3 regions of the Marinomonas phycocola genome follow, and region 1 is predicted to be linked to each of the others. Evidence: predicted binding sites of a transcription regulator. Region 1 holds the regulator's gene; each other region holds the start of a gene.
What was found. Region 1 encodes sigma-54, which starts transcription at its own class of promoters, with help from an activator protein. Its sites were predicted from a motif close to TGGCACNNNNNTTGCTNT; they were not measured.
Positions count from the first base shown of each region.

Region 2: the regulator sigma-54 is predicted to act here: its motif matches at 5,259-5,276, upstream of ACMUMJ_RS05520 (amino acid ABC transporter substrate-binding protein).
Region 3: the regulator sigma-54 is predicted to act here: its motif matches at 3,081-3,098, upstream of ACMUMJ_RS03330 (circularly permuted type 2 ATP-grasp protein).

Region 1 covers NZ_JBLIXL010000001.1:278,054-285,290, reverse strand. The annotation lists gene lptC (LPS export ABC transporter periplasmic protein LptC) at 1-446, shown strand, start outside; gene lptA (lipopolysaccharide transport periplasmic protein LptA) at 421-936, shown strand; gene lptB (LPS export ABC transporter ATP-binding protein) at 936-1,661, shown strand; gene ACMUMJ_RS01375 (RNA polymerase factor sigma-54) at 1,736-3,217, shown strand; gene ACMUMJ_RS01370 (PTS sugar transporter subunit IIA) at 3,235-3,690, shown strand; gene ACMUMJ_RS01365 (HPr family phosphocarrier protein) at 3,693-3,962, shown strand; gene mgtE (magnesium transporter) at 3,987-5,339, shown strand; gene yjgA (ribosome biogenesis factor YjgA) at 5,346-5,876, shown strand; gene ACMUMJ_RS01350 (carbon-nitrogen hydrolase family protein) at 5,916-6,743, opposite strand; gene ACMUMJ_RS01345 (YhdP family phospholipid transporter) at 6,750-7,237, opposite strand, start outside.
Region 2 covers NZ_JBLIXL010000005.1:78,628-85,864, forward strand. The annotation lists gene ACMUMJ_RS05500 (HDOD domain-containing protein) at 1-868, opposite strand, end outside; gene ACMUMJ_RS05505 (amino acid ABC transporter ATP-binding protein) at 977-1,756, opposite strand; gene ACMUMJ_RS05510 (amino acid ABC transporter permease) at 1,779-2,882, opposite strand; gene ACMUMJ_RS05515 (amino acid ABC transporter permease) at 2,892-4,067, opposite strand; gene ACMUMJ_RS05520 (amino acid ABC transporter substrate-binding protein) at 4,168-5,190, opposite strand; gene ACMUMJ_RS05525 (Lrp/AsnC ligand binding domain-containing protein) at 5,754-6,230, shown strand; gene recG (ATP-dependent DNA helicase RecG) at 6,241-7,237, opposite strand, start outside.
Region 3 covers NZ_JBLIXL010000003.1:69,585-76,821, forward strand. The annotation lists gene ACMUMJ_RS03315 (putative bifunctional diguanylate cyclase/phosphodiesterase) at 1-886, shown strand, start outside; gene ACMUMJ_RS03320 (phospholipase A) at 906-1,892, shown strand; gene folE (GTP cyclohydrolase I FolE) at 2,324-3,001, shown strand; gene ACMUMJ_RS03330 (circularly permuted type 2 ATP-grasp protein) at 3,244-4,698, shown strand; gene ACMUMJ_RS03335 (alpha-E domain-containing protein) at 4,700-5,644, shown strand; gene ACMUMJ_RS03340 (transglutaminase family protein) at 5,641-7,237, shown strand, end outside.

The DNA of each region.
Region 1 (7,237 bases):
GTGCCCCTGACTATTTCTTGATTGATGTAAACATTATGGCATTTGATCTCACAGGCAAACAAATTGAGACACTCAATGCAAAAGAGCTAAAACACTACAATAAATCAAACGAATCACATTTAGAAAAACCAGATTTAGCTCGATTTCAACAAGGAAAAAGTTGGATTGCAAAAAGTGACTTTGGCCTTATAAATGAATCAACTAAAGACATCATATTAAAAAGTAACAGTGAAATTATTCATACTGGAAAAACGGGTAATGCTATCCATTTAAACTCGGATAAAATAACCTATAACGAAACAAAGCAGCAGTTTCTTGCCTCAGGCAACTCAATCTTACAGTCAGGCGAAGGCGTCACTCAAGCTAACATAATTAGCGTGAACATTAATGACGAAAAAATATCATTAAGCGGAGAAGTAAATGGTCAATACACAACAGCTAAGTAAACAACTGATCGCACTCGCCATCTTAACTTCCAGCACTCTAACATTCGCGTTAGACAATGATTTACAGAGCCAGTTAAACATCGAAGCGGATACAGCCTATTTCGATCAAAAGACGGGAACTGCTATTTACGAGGGCAATGTCACTGTCAGTCAAGGCTCCATCTTAATTTCAGCAGACTACCTAAAAGTTACCAGCACACTTGATACAAAACAATTCAATCAACTTGATGCCACAGGCTCTCCTGCAAAATTCAGCCAGCAAATAGATGCCGATGGAAACAAGATAATCAGCCATGGAGATAAAATTCTTTATCGAACAGTAGACGCAATACTTGAACTGAATGGCCAAAGCTATGTAAATTTAAAAGGGGATGAAATAAAAGCCGACTTCATTCAGTACATGATTGATAAAGGCACTTTCACAGCTCGGAAAAATAACTCTGGCCGAGTTAATATGACCTTAACACCACAGACAAAAGAAGCACAATAATGGCATTACTAGAAGCAAAAAATCTTGCCAAAAGCTACAAGAAACGACCTGTGGTAATCGATGTTTCTCTCTCTGTCGAGTCAGGCCAAGCGGTTGGGCTCTTAGGGCCAAACGGAGCAGGTAAAACAACCTGTTTTTATATGATTGTTGGTATGGTAAAAAACGATGCAGGTGAAATTTTAATTGACAGAGAGCCTGTCACACACTTAGCAATGCACTCGCGAGCTCAAAAAGGCATTGGCTATCTTCCTCAAGAAGCATCCATATTTCGTAAAATGTCTGTAGAAGATAACATCCACGCTATTTTAGAAACAAGAAAGGATTTGAATACAAGTCAACGTAAAAAAGAACTTGAAAAGTTACTGGAAGAATTCCACATCACACACATCAAAAAAAACCTAGGAATGGCACTTTCTGGTGGAGAACGCCGACGAGCTGAAATTGCTAGAGCGTTGGCAACCAACCCAAAGTTCATTTTACTTGACGAGCCCTTCGCGGGCGTCGATCCTATTTCCGTTGGCGATATCAAACAAATAATTAGACAACTGCAAGATAGCGGCATTGGCGTACTCATTACAGACCATAATGTTAGGGAAACATTAGATATTTGCGATAAAGCCTACATAGTAGGAAATGGTCATATTATTGCATCTGGCGATGCAGAGACTATTATTAATAACGATCAAGTAAAAAAGGTTTATTTAGGAGAGAACTTCCGTCTTTAGTCTTTTAATTTTCCCTAAAAAGGGAGTACTATGCATAACTCGTTCCAACATAACCACACAAAAAGCGTTTCTATATGAAGCAGTCTCTACAATTGAAAATGGGTCAGCAACTGACCATGACACCACAGTTGCAGCAAGCAATACGCTTATTGCAACTTTCTACCATCGACTTACAACAAGAAATTCATGAATTCCTTGAATCGAACCCATTATTAGAAATTGATGATGAAGAAAATGCATCTGAATCTACTCAAAACGAATTAAACTCAGAATCGGATCAAAAAAAACAAGAAGACTTAAACCATCAAAATCAAGAAGAAGCCAAACTTGAATCTGAATGGACAGACAATATCCCTGAAGAGTTGTCTATCGATAGCTCTTGGGAAGATACATTTCAAAGCTCAGCAGCTGTTTCTGATTCTCAAAGTTTTGAAGGTGATTTTGACTTCGAAAGTCGAAACTCTGCTGCGGAAAGTATACAAGACCATCTAATCTGGCAATTAAATCTCACAACAATGTCAGATAGAGACCTTGAAATAGCTTATTCTTTTATAGAAAGCGTGCAACCTGATGGCTACCTGAGCACACCTATTAATGAAATATGGGTGTCCTTACAAGAGCACATTGACGATCTGGAAGAAGACGAGATTCTTGCTGTCCAACACAGACTTCAGCGCTTTGATCCTATTGGGGTATGCTCTGTTGATTTAAGAGAGTGTTTATTAGTTCAGCTAGAAGCTTACTCAGCACACCCTCTATACAAAAACACCCGTCTGGTTGTTGATCAGTACTTACACCTTTTAGGAAACAGAGACTTTGCTCAGCTTTGCCGACGAGCAAAACTCAAAGAAGACACCTTAAAAGAAGTCATTCAACTTATTCAACAACTCAATCCACGCCCAGGAAGCCTGATCGACGTAGATGATACAGATTATGTCATTCCGGATGTATCGGTGAAAAAGAAAAATGGTGTGTGGCAAGTAGAACTCAATAATGATGCATTGCCTCCAGTGAAAATCAATAAAGCCTATTCCACTATTGCGAGCACACTCAAAAACACCGAAGATGCAACGTACATAAAAAACTCCTTACAAGAAGCCAAGTGGTTTATTAAAAGCCTTCAAAGCCGAAATGAAACACTGTTAAAGGTAGCGAGTTGCATCGTAAAAAAACAAATAGACTTTTTTGAACTCGGTGAAGAAGCAATGAAGCCAATGGTTTTACATGATGTTGCCGAGGAAGTCGGCATGCATGAATCCACGATTTCCCGAGTTACAACACAAAAATACATGCATACACCAAAAGGAATCTTCGAGCTAAAATACTTTTTCTCTAGCCATGTAAACACCGCATCAGGTGATGGATGCTCATCAACAGCAATTAGAGCAATGATTAAAAAACTGGTTGCGGATGAACCCGCAAAAAAACCGTTAAGCGACAATAAATTAGCCACTATACTGGAAGAACAAGGCATAAATGTAGCAAGACGAACTGTTGCAAAATACAGAGAAGCAATGAATATTCCACCATCAAATGAAAGAAAACGTTTAGTTTAATTTTGGATTAAAGACTCATGTCACTTATCACTATGTTAAAACCGGAACTTGTTCTGGCAAAACAAAATATAGTTAGTAAAAAGCGAGCCCTAGAAAGCATCGCCAACGCGGTATCCGATAGATTGCATTGCGATAAAAATGCCATATACAGCGGTTTATTATCAAGAGAGAAACTCGGAAGCACAGGCATTGGCGAGGGCATTGCCATCCCCCATTGCCGTTTAGAATCCGCTAACCATGCTGCTATTTTAATCATGTCTTTGGAAAGTCCTATTGATTTCGACTCTATTGACCGTAAACCAGTAGATTTAATTTTCGCACTAATTGTGCCTCCGAATGAGTGCGATGCACATCTTTCGACACTTGCACAAATTGCGCAGTTGGCCCAATCTCCTAATGGCTTAAACTCATTAAGAGAAACACAAACCAATGAATCATTATTTGTAGCGTTCGAAAAATTACTACAAGGATAATTATGCAAGAACAATCTATTACTATCATCAATAAGTTAGGCTTGCATGCTAGAGCGGCAGGTAAACTAGTAGAAACAACGTCTCGGTTTGGTTGCGACATTACCATTGAAAAAGACGGTCGCAATGTCGACGGAAAAAGCATTATGGCAATGATGATGTTAGCGGCAGGCAAAGGAACTGAGATTACGATTAAAGCCAATGGTGACGATGAAGATAATGCATTGGTAGCGATCATTGATCTTATCAACAATCGTTTTGGTGAAGAAGAGTAGATTTTTACCTAAGAAAAAGAAAACATGTCTAAGCAAGAAACTTTAAAGCATTTAAAAACCGTTACAGCGTCTTTAGAAGCTGGCACTACTTCTCAGATACGTTATCTACTTAATGGCGCACTTCCTGCTCAGGATGTAGCTCGCCTATTAGAATCCTCTCCTCCAAAAGAAAGGCAACTTCTCTGGGACTTTGTCGATGATGAAAATGAAGGAGAAATCCTACAGTATTTAACAGAAGACGTTAGTATCCCCTTTTTAAAAAAAATGGATACCAAACAACTTCTCGCTGTATCAGAAAAGTTTGAAACCGATGATCTTGCAGACATTCTTCAACACCTACCAGAAACCATTGTTACAGAAGTGCTGGCATCCATGTCAGCACAAGACCGCTCTAGAGTCGAAACACTATTAAGCTATCCAGAAGACTCTGCCGGCGGCTTAATGAATACCGATACGATAACAATCCGCCCCAACATTACCGTAGACATTGCCTTTCGCTTCTTAAGAAGACACAACAAACTCCCAGACATGACGGACAATTTATTAGTCGTAAGTCGGTCTGATCGATTTTTAGGAACACTTCCACTCACTAAATTACTTGTCGCAGACATTAACTCAACCATTCGTGAAATAATGGATACGGAAACAACCATTATTACAGCCAATACTTCATCAAGCGAAGTCGCCCAACTATTCGAAAAATTAGATTTAGTCTCAGCTCCAGTAATCGATGAAAAGAACGGTAAACTATTAGGCCGAATAACAATAGATGACGTAGTTGACGTTATACGAGACGAAGCAGAGCACTCCATGCTAAGCATGGCAGGTCTTGATGATGACGAAGACACCTTCGCCCCTGTAATGAAAACAACCAGACGAAGAGCCGTTTGGCTAGGCATTAACTTAATTACCGCATTTATTGCCTCTTATGTTATAGGCCTTTTTCAAGGCACATTAGACCAAGTCGTTGCCCTAGCCATCCTGATGCCCATTGTTGCCAGTATGGGGGGTATCGCTGGCTCACAAGTTCTTACATTAGTGATACGGGGGATCGCATTAGGACAGATTGGATCGACAAATACACGTTGGTTATTAAACAGAGAAATCATTGTTGGCGTGCTAAATGGCATACTCTGGGCCACAGTTGTAGCCATATTAACTGCATTCTGGTTTGACAACTTCAAGATAGCCTATATTATAGCTGGCGCAATCATTATTAACCTTTTGTTTGCCGCTATGACAGGTACACTTTTGCCAATAGCATTGAATCGCCTTGGAATTGACCCAGCCCTTGCAGGAAGCGTGATCTTAACCACAATAACAGATGTAGTGGGATTCCTTTCCTTTCTTGGATTAGCAACAATATTTCTTATTTAGGTTAACATGACAGAATTCGAACAGTTAGAAGACGACGAAAACTACAAAAGTAAAACTCAGATAAAAAGAGAAGTAGAAGCCTTACAAGTAATTGGTACTAAATTACTTGCTTTGAGTAAACAGCAACAGTTAAAAGTTGAGATGTCAGAAACATTGCGTGCAGCTCTTTTAGAGGCCACTCGAATAAAACAACGAGAAGCAATGCGCAGACACATGCAATACATTGGTCGCATTATGCGCAATGAAGATCATGAAGCTATTGCAGCAAGAATTGCTTTGTTTGACAGCTCATCAGCCGCTCATAACAAATTATTTCACTCTTTAGAAAGTCAAAGGGATTCTTTAATTGGAGAAAATAGCGCGACTGAAGTGCAAAAATATTTAAAAGAAAACCCAAGCATCGATATTCAGCACTTTAGACAGCTTGTTAGACAGTCAATAAAGGAACTTGCTGAAGGTAAAAAAACATCTGCTCGCAAAAAACTGTTTAAATATCTGCGTGAAATAAAAGAAACAAAATTAGGTATTAATCTGTAAACGCATTTAAATATCACTAGGAATGTACTTACGAGATAGTTAAATAAAACGTCTATGTTCTAACACTGGCATAGACGTTTTGCATTCTAAAATACGATTCGTATCTATCTCAACATACAAGTTATCTGGGACATTCTCTAATTGTCCAAGATTCTCTCCCCAGGGCGAATAACACACACTATGACCATAAGTTTGTCTAATTTTTGTATGATAACCGCATTGGTTCACCCCTAACAAAAACACTTGATTTTCTATCGCTCGTGATTGCAATAAAACGTCCCAATGGGCCTCACCCGTCACATAAGTAAATGCCGCAGGAACCACTATTAACTCAGCCCCCATTTCAACCAAGATGCGAAATAACTCAGGGAAGCGCAAGTCATAGCAAATAGACAAACCTACTTTTACCCCATCAACATCGATTACAACGGGCGTTAGATCCCCCGGCTCAATAAAATCAGATTCTTTATACTTCCCTACACCATCAGAGACATTGACATCAAACAGATGAATCTTGTCATAACGTGCACACAAACCAGAAATAGGGGAAAAAACCAAACAAGACTGCCTTACTCTTTTTCCTTGCACAACACTGCCATTAGGCCTTGCTAAAGAAGGGTGTGAGCCGAGAATAATCCAAACAGAGTTCTGTTGAGATAACGCGGTTAACGTTGCATAAATTTCATCTTGAACCTGCTCTTGCTCAACCAGTACCCTCATGTTCTTCCCATCAAACAAGAGTGCATTTTCAGGTAAAACAATTAATTGAGAGCCCGCTTCAACGGCATTGATAATACGTAATTTAATTTCAGCTAAATTCGTCCTCCAATCTGAACCACTGGTCAATTGAACTGCACATAACTTCATTTTAAATTACCTTTGTATTGGTTGATACTTGATTGTTTTTATCTCGGGATCATCAAAAGAGCCTTTTACTTCATACTGAACACTGGTCACTTTCGACAGCTGATCTCCTATCAACTTATCTGTAATAAATAACAACCCAGCCACTTGTGGTGCACCCAAAAGAAGACCTGCAATGGGTAAACTGTTGCCCAATGGAAAACTCGCTGTAAGCCTTTCATCAAGAGTCTCAGTTATCAAGTTTGCCTCACCCGCAAGAACAAACTCTGCGGTTGGAGAGCTAATCTCTATTGGCGATGCTGTATTTACAATACCATCTTTTAAAGAGAGCCCTCCTTTAAAAGTGTCGTATGTCAAACCTGGTTCATACACATCCGTAAAATCAAGAGCAAGTCGACGGGCTAACGCATTAATATTAAAAATGCCCAATGCTTTCAAAAATGGAGGCAAGCGATCAATTTGAGTAAATTTACCTTTTTTAGCATTAAACACAATGC
Region 2 (7,237 bases), on a different contig from region 1:
AATGACCAAAATTGTGCAATAGCCCAGAGAGGTAGGCATAACCTATTCTAGGCCGTTTTTCTGCTGGCATGCGTTTAACCAATGTTTCCATAAGGCTGGCACGAAACGCAGAATTAAACCAAAAATTTTGATAATGGCGAGGCCCATTTTTAGGGGGGGTTAAGACACTCTTCATGGACAGTCCTAGAGCTAAGTTCATGACCATATCAAACCCCAATACTCTGATAATGGCATCTTCGACGGATGCAATGTTTCCAGGTGCACCATAATAAGGTGATGATGCCCAACTGATAACTTGTGCGGTAAGGCTAGGATCTATACTAATCACGTCACATAATTCATCGGTGTCCACATTTCTCTTGCTACATAATTGAATGATTTTTTGGGATGTGATGGGCAGCGGGGGGAGTTCTAAGGTTTCTTCTAAGCGTTGTTTTAAACGAATAGATTGAAAGCGGCCTAAGGCTTCTTGGAGGCGTGACTCGTCTAATAAGTAGTCTGTGCTTATTTGAGGAATCTGATGCGGCAAGATCGTAAAATCATCAAAAGAGTGTGGGAAATTTGAGAACAGCTTTACAAATTCTTTGGTCGGCATTTCGGACAAATCAGCCTGCGGGCTATAACGCAAAGAGATATTTTCTTTTTGCAGTAGACCTTTATCAATAAACGTAAGCATTGTGGAGGTTCGAGTCAGAGTGTCGCCCAGTTTATTAAAATGGGTAATGGGTTCTAATCGACGTTTAGTAATACGAGTCAGGGCAGAAAAATCAAGAATGTTAGTATCTGAGAAGATAACCTGTAACGTCCTTGCATTGTCCCACAAATGCACAATTCGAGCTGTGATACTGCTGGAGACGGGTGTTTGCATAATAAGTCATTTTAAAATGGAGTGTGAATGGTTTTAATTTAACAAAAAAACACAAAAAAAGCCCCAAATAAAGGGGCTTTTTTTCAAAACTGAGGATTAGCTCAAGATTTAGTGATTTAAAATCTGACTTAAGAAGTTTTGAGTACGATCGTGCTGAGGATTATTGAAGAATTCTTCTGGTTTATTTGCTTCAACGATTTCACCTGCATCCATAAATACGACCCTATCAGCAACTGTTTTAGCGAACCCCATTTCGTGAGTGACACAAATCATGGTCATGCCTTCATCAGCAAGCTGAACCATAACATCCAATACTTCCTTAATCATTTCAGGATCAAGTGCAGATGTTGGCTCATCGAACAGCATAATGCGTGGCTTCATGCAAAGACCACGAGCAATCGCAACACGTTGTTGCTGACCACCAGATAGCTGACCTGGGAATTTAGCGGCTTGGTTCGCTATTTTTACGCGTTCAAGATAATGCATCGCGATTTCTTCGGCTTCTTTCTTTGGTGTTTTTCGAACCCAAATTGGAGCCAAAGTGAGATTTTCCAAAATTGTAAGATGTGGGAAAAGGTTAAAGTGCTGGAACACCATGCCCACATCTTTACGAATGGCTTCAATGTTTTTTAGGTTATCGTTCATGGTTATACCATCAACAATAATATCGCCCTTCTGATGCTCTTCTAGACGGTTAATGCAACGAGTCATCGTTGACTTACCTGAACCAGAAGGACCACAAACAACAATACGTTCGCCTGATTTTACGCTGAAGTTAATGTTTTTTAATACGTGAAAATCGCCGTACCATTTATTTACATCATTAAACTCGATGATTGTTTTTTCGCCCTGCTCTAATTGAGCCAGTGCCATATTATGTTCTGTCATTTTCATAGGCCTCAAAAAAAATCTAATTCCGCTTGTGTCCAGTTTCTAATTTGCGCTCTATCGCCATAGAATATCGGGACATGCCAAAACAGAAAGCCCAATAAACGAAACCGGCAAAGGCATAGCCTTCTACACTTGTTCCTAACCAATTTGAATCGTGAGTAGCGGCTTGGATCCTCCCTAACAAATCAAACATACCTACGATATAAACTAGAGTTGTGTCTTTAAACAAACCGATAAAGGTGTTTACGATACCTGGAATCACTAATTTAAGTGCTTGAGGCAAAATAACTAAGATCATAGACTGCCAATAGGTTAAACCCATGGCATCAGCTGCTTCATATTGCCCTTTAGGAATGGCTTGTAAGCCACCACGAATAACCTCAGCCATGTAAGCTGCTGAGAATAATGTGATACCGATGATTACACGCATTAACTTATCAAAGTTCAAGCCTTCAGGTAAGAACAATGGAATCATTACTGACGCCATAAACATGATTGTTATGAGTGGAACGGCACGGATTGTTTCAATAAAAACAACGCACACAGATTTAGCAATTGGCATGTTTGAGCGTCGGCCTAGGGCTAATAACACACCCAAAGGAAAAGATGCCACAATACCAACAACACCGAGTAGGGTGGTTAAAAATAATCCCCCCCAATTAGATGTTTCAACAATAGTTAGACCAAAAGAACCGCCAGCAAACAAAATGTAAGCAATGACTGGGTAAACAGCAATAATAGCAATTGAAAGGAATAACTTGTTGACTGATTTAACGGCAAAAGCCGCCACCATAACAATCAAAAGGAGTACGGCTACATTAATGCGCCAAACTTCTTCAGGTGGGTATAGGCCATACATAAATTGTTCAAAATAAACACCTATGAAGGCCCAACATGCACCACCAGCCGCTTTACAAGCCTGGCTAGTCTCGCCGGTCCATGTTGCATCGATGAGGCCCCATTGAATTACTGGTGGTAATAACAAATACAGAATATATGCACTAAACAAGGTCAAGAAAACGTTTAGTGGAGAAGATAATAAATTCTGTTTTACCCAAGCCACAGCACCTACTGAATTAACTGGAGGTGGCAAGCTTGGAGAAGGTTTAAATATAATCGCCATATTCGCCTCTTATCGTTCAGTTAATGACATTTTCTTGTTATACCAGTTCATAAAGAGAGAAATGGATAAACTCAAAGAACCGTATACCAACATACATAAACCAATGGTTTCAATTGCTTGACCTGTTTGGTTTAGAGTTGTTCCCATTACTACAGCAACTAATTCAGGGTATGCGATTGCAGCGCCTAAAGAAGAGTTTTTCGCTAAGTTCAGGTATTGGCTAGTTAATGGAGGAATGATCACTCGCAATGCTTGTGGTAATACAATCATACGTTGTGTCAGGCTATCTGCTAAGCCTAATGAGCGTGCTGCTTCAGTTTGTCCCCAATTGACAGACAAAATGCCCGCACGAACGATCTCTGCAATGAAAGAGCCTGTGTATGTTGCTAAGGCAATTAATACAGCGACAAATTCTGGAGGAAGAACCATACCACCTGTCACATTGAAGCGGCTTTTTTGCGGTAGGTCGAATTCCAGTGGAGATCCAGCGATAAAGTAGAAAATCAAAGTTCCTACAACAATAATACCGAAAGAAGCCCAATAAGCAGGAAACCATAGTCCTGTTCTTATTTGGCGTTTTTTAGCCCATACAATCAAGAAAATTGATGCAACGATTGCAGCTATAAAGCCAAAGATCACCATCCCAAAACCATCTTGAAAAATGGGATTTGGAGAATATATGCCACGTTTGTTAAGCATAAAGTCGCCAAACAGAAGACTATTTCTCGGTGACGGCAAAGTGGATAATACAGCGAAATACCAAAAGAACATTTGCAGTAATAGAGGAATGTTTCGCAGGGTTTCAATATATACAGTTGCTAATCTAGCGACTAACCAGTTATTGGATAATCTTGCTAGACCCATGACAATACCAATTAGTGTCGCTAAAACAATACCGATAAACGAAATTACAAAGGTATTAAGTAGTGCTACAACAAAAGCGCGGCCATAAGTGTCTGCTTCTGTGTATTCAATTAAGTGAATAAGAACTGGGAAGCCTGCAGGTTCATTTAAGAAAGTAAAACCTGTAGATATTCCTCGGTTCGCCAAGTTAGCTTGAAGATTGCTGAATAGGTAATAACCTATAAAAACAACCAAAACTAAAAGTGCTATTTGAAAGATTAGGGCGCGATTGCCAGCATCATTCAAGAAGCTTTCATTACTAGTCGAAGTTTTATCGCTCATCTCGGTTCAGGCAAAAGAATTGCTCGTCAGATGTGGAAAGGAGGGAGATGCACAGCTGCAAAGGTGCAGCTGTGCGATACCATGGTTAACATATGAGATATTAACGAACTGGTGGCGCGTACAATACACCGCCTTCAGTCCATAGGCTGTTAATACCACGTGGTAGTCCAACAGGCGTGTTAGGACCTACGTTGTTTTCGAAGCTTTCACCGTAGTTACCAACTTGAGCAATAACATCGTAAGCCCAGCTTGCGCTTAGACCTAGTTGCTCACCCATATTACCTTCAGCACCTAAAAGACGACGGATGCCTGGATCTTTGGTGTTTGACTTGATTTGAGCAACATTTTTAGATGAGATGCCCATTTCTTCTGCGTTAATTTGAACGAAAATAGACCAAGTAACAACGTCTTTCCACTGGTTGTCACCGTGGCGAACAACAGGGCCAAGAGGCTCTTTAGAAATTGTTTCTGGAAGGATTATGTGTGCATCTGGATCTGTGAGTTTTGAACGATGTGCAGCAAGACCTGATTTGTCTGTTGTGAACACATCACAACGGCCAGATGCATAAGCAGCGAGTGCTTCGTCTGCTTTCTGTACGATTACAGGAACGTATGACAAGCCATTCTTACGGAAGAAATCAGCCATGTTTAATTCAGTTGTTGTACCTTGCTCAGTACAAACTGTTGCACCGTCTAGGTCTGTTGCGGATTCAACACCTAGATCTTTACGAGCCATAAAGCCTTGACCGTCGTAGAAGTTCACAGTAGTGAAATCTAGACCCAAAGAAGAGTCTCGAGTATAAGTCCAAGTTGTGTTACGAGAAAGGATGTCAATTTCACCAGATTGTAGGGCTGTGAAACGTTCTTTTGCGGAAAGTGGAGTGAATTTTACTTTTGTTGCATCACCAAAAACGGCTGCAGCGGCTGCACGGCATGAATCAACGTCGATACCTGTCCAGTTACCTTTGTCATCTGCATTAGAGAAACCTGGAACGCCCTGACTTACGCCACATTGAATAAAGCCTTTTGCTTTAACATCATCTAGCGTACCAGCGGTTGCACCAGCACTAACAGTAACTGCAATTGCAGCTGTAGAAAGTAACTTACTTACATTCGATTTCATTATTTGAGACTCCCAAGCCATTTATAATTGCTAACATTTACATTATTTTATATTTTTTCAAAATCTATAAGGCAAAGTTTGTGCCAGCATTTTGTTATTCTTTTTGTTGTGTTTTCTCAGCGGAGTATTCTGTGAAGTCCACTGATATACTATATAGAATGGCTGGTCAGCCGTGGTAGTCAAGGAAAAATATGATTTTAGGTAAGCATTTCTGTGATTAAAAATAAAAATAGAGCAAAATGTGACCAATTGATTTATAAATACAATCACTTAAAAAGTATTCTTTAAAAAAAACTATGCCTTCATTTATTTTGAAATGGTGTACAGTGTGCTGAGATATAATGAAAAAATTGTGTTTTGATAGATCACAAGTGTATTTAAGTGCAACTTCTTTAGTACATTCCTCATAAGAGTAGTTCTATTTTGGTGCATAGACACCAACTAAATGAACGATATTAATTCTAAATAGTGAGTATTGAATAGTGGAGGCTTTTCCATTGCACATTCTCTCCCTATACTTAGAGTCAGTTTAACCTTATTTGTTGTAAGGAGATCCATTAACGATGGATAACTCGTCAAAGCCTCTTGATCGGCTCGATAAAAAAATTCTTCGAGAATTACAAATCAATGGCAGATTGTCTAATGTGGAATTAGCCAGTCGTGTTGGTTTGAGTGCAACGCCTTGTCTAGAACGTGTTCGTAGATTAGAACGAAATGATTACATTACGGGATATTGTGCCTTAGTAAACCCGCGCAAAGTAGACGCTGGATTGCTTGTATTTGTCGAAATTCGCTTAAAAACAACATCACCAGAAGGGTTTCATGAGTTTAAAGATGCAGTGACCAAAATCCCTGAGGTATTAGAGTGCCACTTGATCGCAGGTGATTTTGAATATTTGCTGAAAGCACGTGTTCCTGATGTTGATGCGTATCGACTATTATTAGGTGAAACACTGTTGACCTTACCCCATGTCAGGGAATCAAGAACGTACGTTGCAATGGAAGAAGTAAAAAACACAACGGTCGTTAATATTCGTTAATGTGTTTTGCTTATACACGTAAGTAATCTTGTTGAACAGGTAACCAACGAGACAATAAATGGACAATATGATCATGATGCGATTGATGCATTAACAAAGCAGCACTTTGTACTTGCTCTAATATTGCCTTGTCTCGTTGTAAATCTGCTACTTTGAACTCCATCAGTCCTGTTTGGCGTGATCCTAACAGTTCTCCTGGCCCACGTATTTCTAAATCTTTTTCTGCAATTTTAAACCCATCGGATGTTTCTCTCATAATGGACAAACGTTCTTTTCCATGCTGGCTTAAAGGTGTTTTATAAAGCAGTACACAATGGCTCGCTGCTTGGCCTCGGCCTACTCGGCCTCTTAGTTGATGCAATTGCGCTAGTCCCAACCTTTCAGGGTTTTCAATGACCATTAGGCTGGCATTCGGCACATCAACACCGACTTCAATGACGGTTGTGGCAACCAATAATTGAATGTTCCCTTGTTTGAATTTGGTCATAATATCGGCTTTTTCTTGTGGCTTTAAGCGACCATGAACCAAACCGATTGATACGTCTTCTAACTGCTCTGACAGCATGATTGCGGTGTCTTCTGCTGCCTGACATTGTAGGGCCTCTGATTCTTCCACCAGTGTGCATACCCAATACGCTTGTTTTCCTTCCTTACAAGAGGCTTTCACTCTGTCAATCACTTCATTACGTCTTTGATCAGACACAACAATCGTCGTTACCGGTGTTCTACCTGGAGGTAATTCATCAATGATTGAACAGTCTAAATCCGCATAAGCAGACATGGCTAAGGTTCTAGGGATGGGGGTGGCAGTCATAATCAATTGATGAGGTTGTAGCAATCCATCCATGCCTTTTTCTCGTAAAGCCATCCGCTGGTGTACCCCAAATCGATGTTGTTCATCAATAATAGCGAGAGATAGGTTGTGAAAGTGAACGCTTTCTTGGAACAATGCGTGAGTGCCAACCACGACTAATGCGTCACCGTTTGCAATGCTTTCTAATTGAGTT
Region 3 (7,237 bases), on a different contig from region 1:
ATTAAAGCAAGCGGATACGGCTCTGTATAAAGCTAAAGACGCAGGACGAAATACTTACCGTTTCTATTCTCCTGAAATGCAGGCAATGAGCGATGAGCGCATGGCAATGGATAAATCGTTACACGATGCCATTGAAAATAAAGAATTTGAATTGTATTTCCAGCCTCAAAATGCATTTGATGGGTCTTGTATAGGTGCCGAGGTACTGATTCGCTGGCCACGAGCGGATGGTTCTTTTACGCCCCCTGACGTGTTTATACCTATCGCAGAAGAGATTGGTCTTATTACTGAGATTGGGGACTGGGTAATGGAAGAATCCTTTAGACAGTTATCCAAGTGGATTAAAGAAGGGGTTTGGCAGCCACATTGGAGGCTGTCTATTAATGTAAGCACTATACAGTTCCAGCAAGCAGAATTTCTTGTTGCTTTAGAAATGCTACTGATGAAATATGCTGTATTACCTAAGTATATTGATTTAGAAATCACTGAAAGTATGCTGCTAGGTGATTTAACGGTAAGTCGTAAGAAAATGAATAAGATTAGGGACTTGGGAGTTTTCTTATCGATTGATGATTTCGGAACGGGCTACTCTTCACTTAAATACTTGAAAACATTGCCAATTAGTCGATTAAAAATCGACCAGTCTTTTGTAAGAGATTTATTAGTAGATAGCAGTGACGCCGCCATTATTGCCGCTATTATTGCGATGGCGGAAGCGTTAGGCATAGAAGTCATTGCTGAAGGTGTGGAAACCGAAATGCATTATCTTCAATTACAACAGATGGACTGTCATTGTTTCCAAGGATATTATTTTGGCTTTCCTGTTCCAGCACAGGTTTTTGTCGAGAATATTAATACCAGTAAAATACATTCAATTAAACAATAAGAGAAGGCGTTTACGTTAAATGAAGTATCAATTGGCTTGTGGTGTTTTCAGTTTAGTGTTTATGTTCCCTAGCTATGCGCAAACTAATAACTATTCAGGAAACGACATTCAAAAAGAAGCGTCATTTGTAGAGGGAACTCTGATTCCTGCTTTAAGTAATTTAGGTGATGAGCCTGAAAAGCCGCTTTCTATCACTGAGCGAGCAAAACAAGCGGAAGGCTTTATTGAACAGAGAATGCGTAGGGAAAGAGCGACCACGTCAAATCCTTTTGTCATTACACCCCACAGACCTAATTATTTTTTACCGATTGCCTATACCCATAATCCAAATGCACGTAATCAATCAGAATCAACGATTCCAGATGAAAGTTTGAACAGTATTGAATTTAAGTTTCAATTGAGTTTAAAATTCCCTGTTATCGCAAATATTTTAAATACTGATACGAGCCTATGGTTTGCTTATACACAACAGGCTTATTGGCAGGCTTATAATTCAGATATTTCAGCACCTTTTCGTGATACCAATCATGAACCCGAAGCTTTCTTATTGTATGAAGTGAAAGGGACGAGTGACTTTTTTCCTAAATACGTGAGCTTAGGTATAAATCACCAATCAAATGGTCGAGTGGAGCCTTTTTCAAGGTCATGGAACCGAGTGTTTGCGAATTTTATTTTTGAGTATGAAAATACCGTTGTATCACTAAGCCCTTGGTACCGAATTCCTGAAAGTCGTGAAGAAGATGATAACCCTAACATAGAGCGATACTTAGGGTATGGAGAGTTAAGTGTTGTTCATGTGATCGATAACTATACAGTGGATGCGATAGTAAGAAATAACCTACGTTCTGATAATAAAGGATCGATTCAGTTGGGGTTTACTTTTCCTGCGTGGGGTAAAATAAGAGGATATGTTCAGTACTATAACGGATATGGACAATCTTTACTTGATTACAATCATAGAACGCAAAGTTTGGGTATCGGCGTGACTTTGACGAATTGGTTATAAGTGTTTCCCTCTTTCTTAAAAATAACTTTCCACCTTATTTACTTATCGTATGACATCGAAAAAGTTTGTCTTTATACGATTTTTTATTCTTGTGTAAAGTGAATTTCATACAAGGCAGAATTTGCTTTAGAATCGGCAGAGGCGCTTTTTTTGTTTATCTATGATTAGAGTGCCACAATGTGTTAAACATCGCTTAGGTGCAGTTTCGATGGTTCTGACAGTAACGCGGCGAATCAATACCAGAAAAGTTGAAATAAAAACGCATTTTCTCCATATGGAATCAATAAATAACAAGTATTTATCTAACAGAGGGTGACGTCTTGTAGAATAAGGTGAATTCAAATCGGTTTCAACGGTACAATATGCAAAGTCTCATTTCATATTGTTGATTTGATGTCATGCCAAATTACAGTTTTGTTAGGAAATAGAATATGCAAACAGCTAGTCTTACTAACCTTCATCCCGTTGTACCGTCTGCTGAAGCATTGAAAGTAAGAGATGCTTTGATCGAGCATGGGCTTGAAACGCCTATGATTGATAATGGTTTAACATCGGAAGAAAAATACCAGCGTATTAAACATGCGTTTGAAGATGTCGTAACAACGTTAGGTTTAGATTTATCGGATGATAGTTTAGCTGAAACACCTCATCGCATTGCAAAAATGTACGTGAAAGAAATTTTTTCAGGGTTGGATTACGGACAATTTCCTAAAATTACCGTCATTGATAATAAAATGAAAGTCGATGAAATGGTAAAGGTGTGTGACATCAGTTTTACAAGTACGTGTGAGCATCATTTTGTCACTATTGATGGGATGGCTAAAGTGGCGTATCTGCCGAAAGATAAAATTATCGGCTTGTCTAAAATTAATCGCATTGTTCGGTTTTTTGGGCAGAGACCACAGGTTCAAGAACGTTTGACACAGCAGATTTTGGTAACATTACAAGCACTTTTAGAAACAGACAATGTTGCTGTGAGCATCATTGCAACGCATTATTGCGTTAAAGCGAGAGGGGTTATGGATGCTAGCTCTTCAACTCAAACAACGGCTTTAGGCGGTTTGTTTAAATCCAGCGATAAAACAAGGGCTGAATTTTTGGCAAGGTAAATAATCGTTATTTGTGTTCTTTTGTATAAAAAAAGGCCCTTTTAGGGCTTTTTTTTTGACTTTTATCGAATTTAGGCTATGGCCTGATAATTGCTTTATATAAATCAATGAGATAATTAAGTTGATTATGTCAAAAATATGAGATAGTTATTATAAAAATCATGAATAGTGTGAATAAATAAAAAGTGATGTGCCGTGTAGGCGCGAGCCTGATGCAGTCATACAAAAGAGGGCTAAGAGGTATGGAAATAAACTGGAAAGATTACGATTCAAATAATTTTTTTGATGAACTAATTACTGAAGAAAAGTCACCTAGAGTACCGTCTGAAAAGTTAGTTAATTATTTATCTTCATTAGATGTTGAAGAGTTAGAAAAAAGAAGACTCATGGCGGAAGCCACGATTCAAGAGATGGGAGTGAGTTTTACTGTTTATACGGAAGAAGGCAATATAGACAGAGCGTGGCCTTTTGACATTATTCCTAGAACTATCTCTGCCGCTGAATGGAAAATAGCAGAGGCCGGTTTAAAACAACGTTTGAAAGCGTTAAACCTTTTTATTAATGATTTATATCATGATCAGAATGTTATTAAAGATGGCATCATTCCTGAGTACATCATCAAAGATTCTAAAAACTTCAGACCCGAATGTGTTGGTATTTCGCCTCCTTTTGGTGTTTGGGCTCATGTTTGCGGTACAGATTTGGTGCGTGCAGGTGATGGTAAGTTTTATGTCTTAGAAGATAATCTTCGAGTGCCTTCGGGTGTGTCATACATGCTTGAGAATAGAGCGATTACCAAGCGTGTTTTACCTGAGTTGTTTGAAAACGACAACATTTTACCGGTTGATGACTACACGTCTAAATTGTTTGATATGTTGGCAGCGCTTTCTCCTCGTGATATTGAGGTACCTGAAATTGTCGTCCTAACTCCTGGGATTTTTAACTCTGCGTATTTTGAACATGCTTTTTTAGCGCAACAAATGGGTGCAGAGTTGGTCGAAGGCAGTGATTTATTTGTCGGTGATGATGATTGTGTTTACATGAAGGCCATTGCAGGTCCGGAGCGAGTAGATGTGATTTATCGTCGTATTGACGATTTGTTTATTGATCCTGAAGCATTTGATCCTAATTCTGTTTTGGGTGTTCCTGGTTTGATGAGAGCGTGGCAAAAAGGCAATGTTGCTTTAGCAAATGCTCCTGGCGCTGGTGTAGCGGACGATAAAGTGGTGTACGCCTATGTCCCAGAAATCATTAAGTACTACCTTGATGAAGAACCTATTCTTGCCAATGTAGAAACTTTTTTATGTGAAGATCCTGAACAACAAGAATACGTTTTAGCGAACTTGGATAAGTTGGTTGTTAAACCCGCTAATGAATCAGGTGGTTATGGCATGTTGGTCGGGCCACATTCAACGAAGAAAGAGCAAGCCTTGTTTGCTGATTTGATAAAATCAAATCCAAGAAATTACATTGCACAACCGACATTGAAGCTATCAACCTCACCTACTTTAATAGGTAAGGGGCAAATTGAGCCAAGACATTTAGACCTCAGGCCTTTTATTTTGCAAAGCAAAGATACCTATGTAACAACGGGAGGCTTAACGCGTGTTGCTATGAGAAAAGGTTCTCTAGTTGTGAACTCATCTCAAGGTGGTGGTAGTAAAGACACTTGGATTGTTGATTTGGAGGCTGAATAATATGTTGTCTAGAGTAGCTGAACGTATTTATTGGAGCGCACGTTACATAGAGCGTGTAGAAAATATTGCTCGCTTAGTCAGCGTGTATGACAACATGCTGTATGACTTACCGAAAGGCGTGGATATTAGCTGGTACAACCTAGTTAAAATTAACAGTAATACAGAACTTTTTCATGAACGTTATAAAGTTCAAGATGAAAAAAATGTACTGAAGTTTATGTTAGAGGATGATACGAACCCAAGTTCAATCCTATCCTCATTAAAAATGCTTCGTGAGAACATTCGAACAACGCGGGATGTTGTGCCACAAGAAACGTGGGAGTTGATTAACGAACTTGATATATACGCCCGAAATAATATTAAGAAAGGCATTAATCGATCTGAGCGTCACAGTTTTCTAAATAATATTATTGAAGGCTGCCAAACCATTAACGGTTTGTTAGCAGGAACCATGAGTCGTGATGCTACATGGCAATTTGTCCTTTTAGGACGCAATGTCGAACGTGCTGACATGACAACTCGAGTGTTAGATGCCGCTGTCTCATTAATGCTACAGCCAAGAGACGAGCAAAGCTTGGCGCTCGGTCAAGTGCTTTGGTCAAAAGTCTTGAAATCTCAAGGAGCATATTTAAATTATCGTCGTACTGTTAGAACGTCTATTAGTGGCGCTAAGGTTGTAAAATTCCTATTAAACGATCCTTATTTTCCTCGTACTGTTAGTTTTTGCTTTAATGAAATGCTAACAGCGGTAAATAAACTTCCTCATGGAGAGCAAGTGTTAGAAACCGTTACCATGTTGAAAAAGTTGGATTTCGCAATCACAAGTTCAGATGACTTGGATATTAAATTCCGTGATTATTTGAATGAAGTACAAATAGGTATCATTCAGCTTAGTGGAAGCATTGCTGAAAGTTGGTTTTCATTTGATAAAGGAGAAGCCGCGTGACCATTCGTGTAGCTCTACAGCACAAGACAGAGTACAAGTTTGATCGCCACGTAAATGTGTTTCCTCATATTTTACGTCTGCGTCCTGCACCACACTCTCGCACATACATTCATAGCTACTCATTGAAAGTAACGCCTGAAGACCACTTTTTAAACTGGCAGCAAGACCCATTTGGTAATTTTCAGTCTCGACTTGTTTTTCCAGAAAAAACGGATAAGTTAACCTTTGAAGTCGAAGTAATTGCTGATATGACTGTCATTAATCCATTTGACTTCTTTGTTGAAAAGTATGCGGAGTCCTATCCTTTTGATTACGATAAGCAATTACAGAAAGAACTAGAGCCTTATCTTAAAGTGACGGAATCCGGAGCGCTCCTAGACAAATATCTTGAGGGCGTTTCAAGAGAAGAAATTCCTATTAATGATTTTTTGGTTGCTGTTAATACAAAGTTATCCCAAGACATTGGTTATGGAATTCGATTAGAGCCAGGTGTTCAGACATGTGAAGAGACATTAGAACTTCGCAAGGGTTCTTGTCGTGATACCGCATGGCTATTAATTCAAATTTTTAGGCATTGTGGATTGGCGGCCCGTTTTGCTTCTGGCTACTTAGTTCAATTAACGTCTGATGTTAAAGCGTTAGACGGCCCTTCTGGACCAGAAGAAGATTTCACAGATTTGCATGCATGGTGTGAAGTATTTTTGCCAGGTGCGGGTTGGGTGGGCCTTGATCCAACATCCGGTTTATTTGCTGGTGAAGGACATATTCCACTGGCTTGTACTCCAGAGCCTATTTCTGCCGCACCGATTACTGGCTTCACAGAGAAATGCGAAACAGAATTTAGTTATTCTAATGTTGTTACTCGTATCCTAGAAGACCCTCGTGTAACCAAACCGTATTCCGATGGCGATTGGTTAGACATCAAGGCATTAGGGAACGCAGTTGATGAAGAATTAGAAGAAGGTGATGTTCGTTTAACTATGGGAGGCGAGCCAACGTTTGTTTCCATAGATGATATGGATTCAGCTCAATGGAATACAGAGGCGCTTGGTAAGGATAAACTCAGGCTGGCAAAAGATTTGCTTTTAAGGCTGAAAAAACGTTTCGCACCTGAAGGGATGTTGCATTACGGGCAAGGTAAATGGTATCCGGGAGAAGAAGTGCCACGTTGGGCTTTGGGTTGTTTCTGGCGTTTAGACGATAAACCTTTATGGCACAATACAGACCTGTTAGCGCGTGTAGATAAAGACTATAAACACGATGCTGTAGACGCCAAACGTTTTGGTAACGCATTGTGTGACATATTAAAATTGGATAATGCTTATTTAAAGCCTGCTTATGAAGACACATTGCATTACCTTTGGATGGAGCAATCTTTACCTGAAAATGTAGATCCGACAAAAGCAGATTTAAGTGACAGCCTCGACCGTCGTAGATTAGCAAAATTGCTTACTCGCGGTTTGAATACACCAACAGGCTTTATTTTGCCATTACAGTGGCTTGAAGTGGGCTCGGGTTGGGAAAGCTCTGATTGGCCAATGAGAAAAGATGTTATAACGCTCATTCCTGGGGATTCTCCGGTAGGCTATCGTT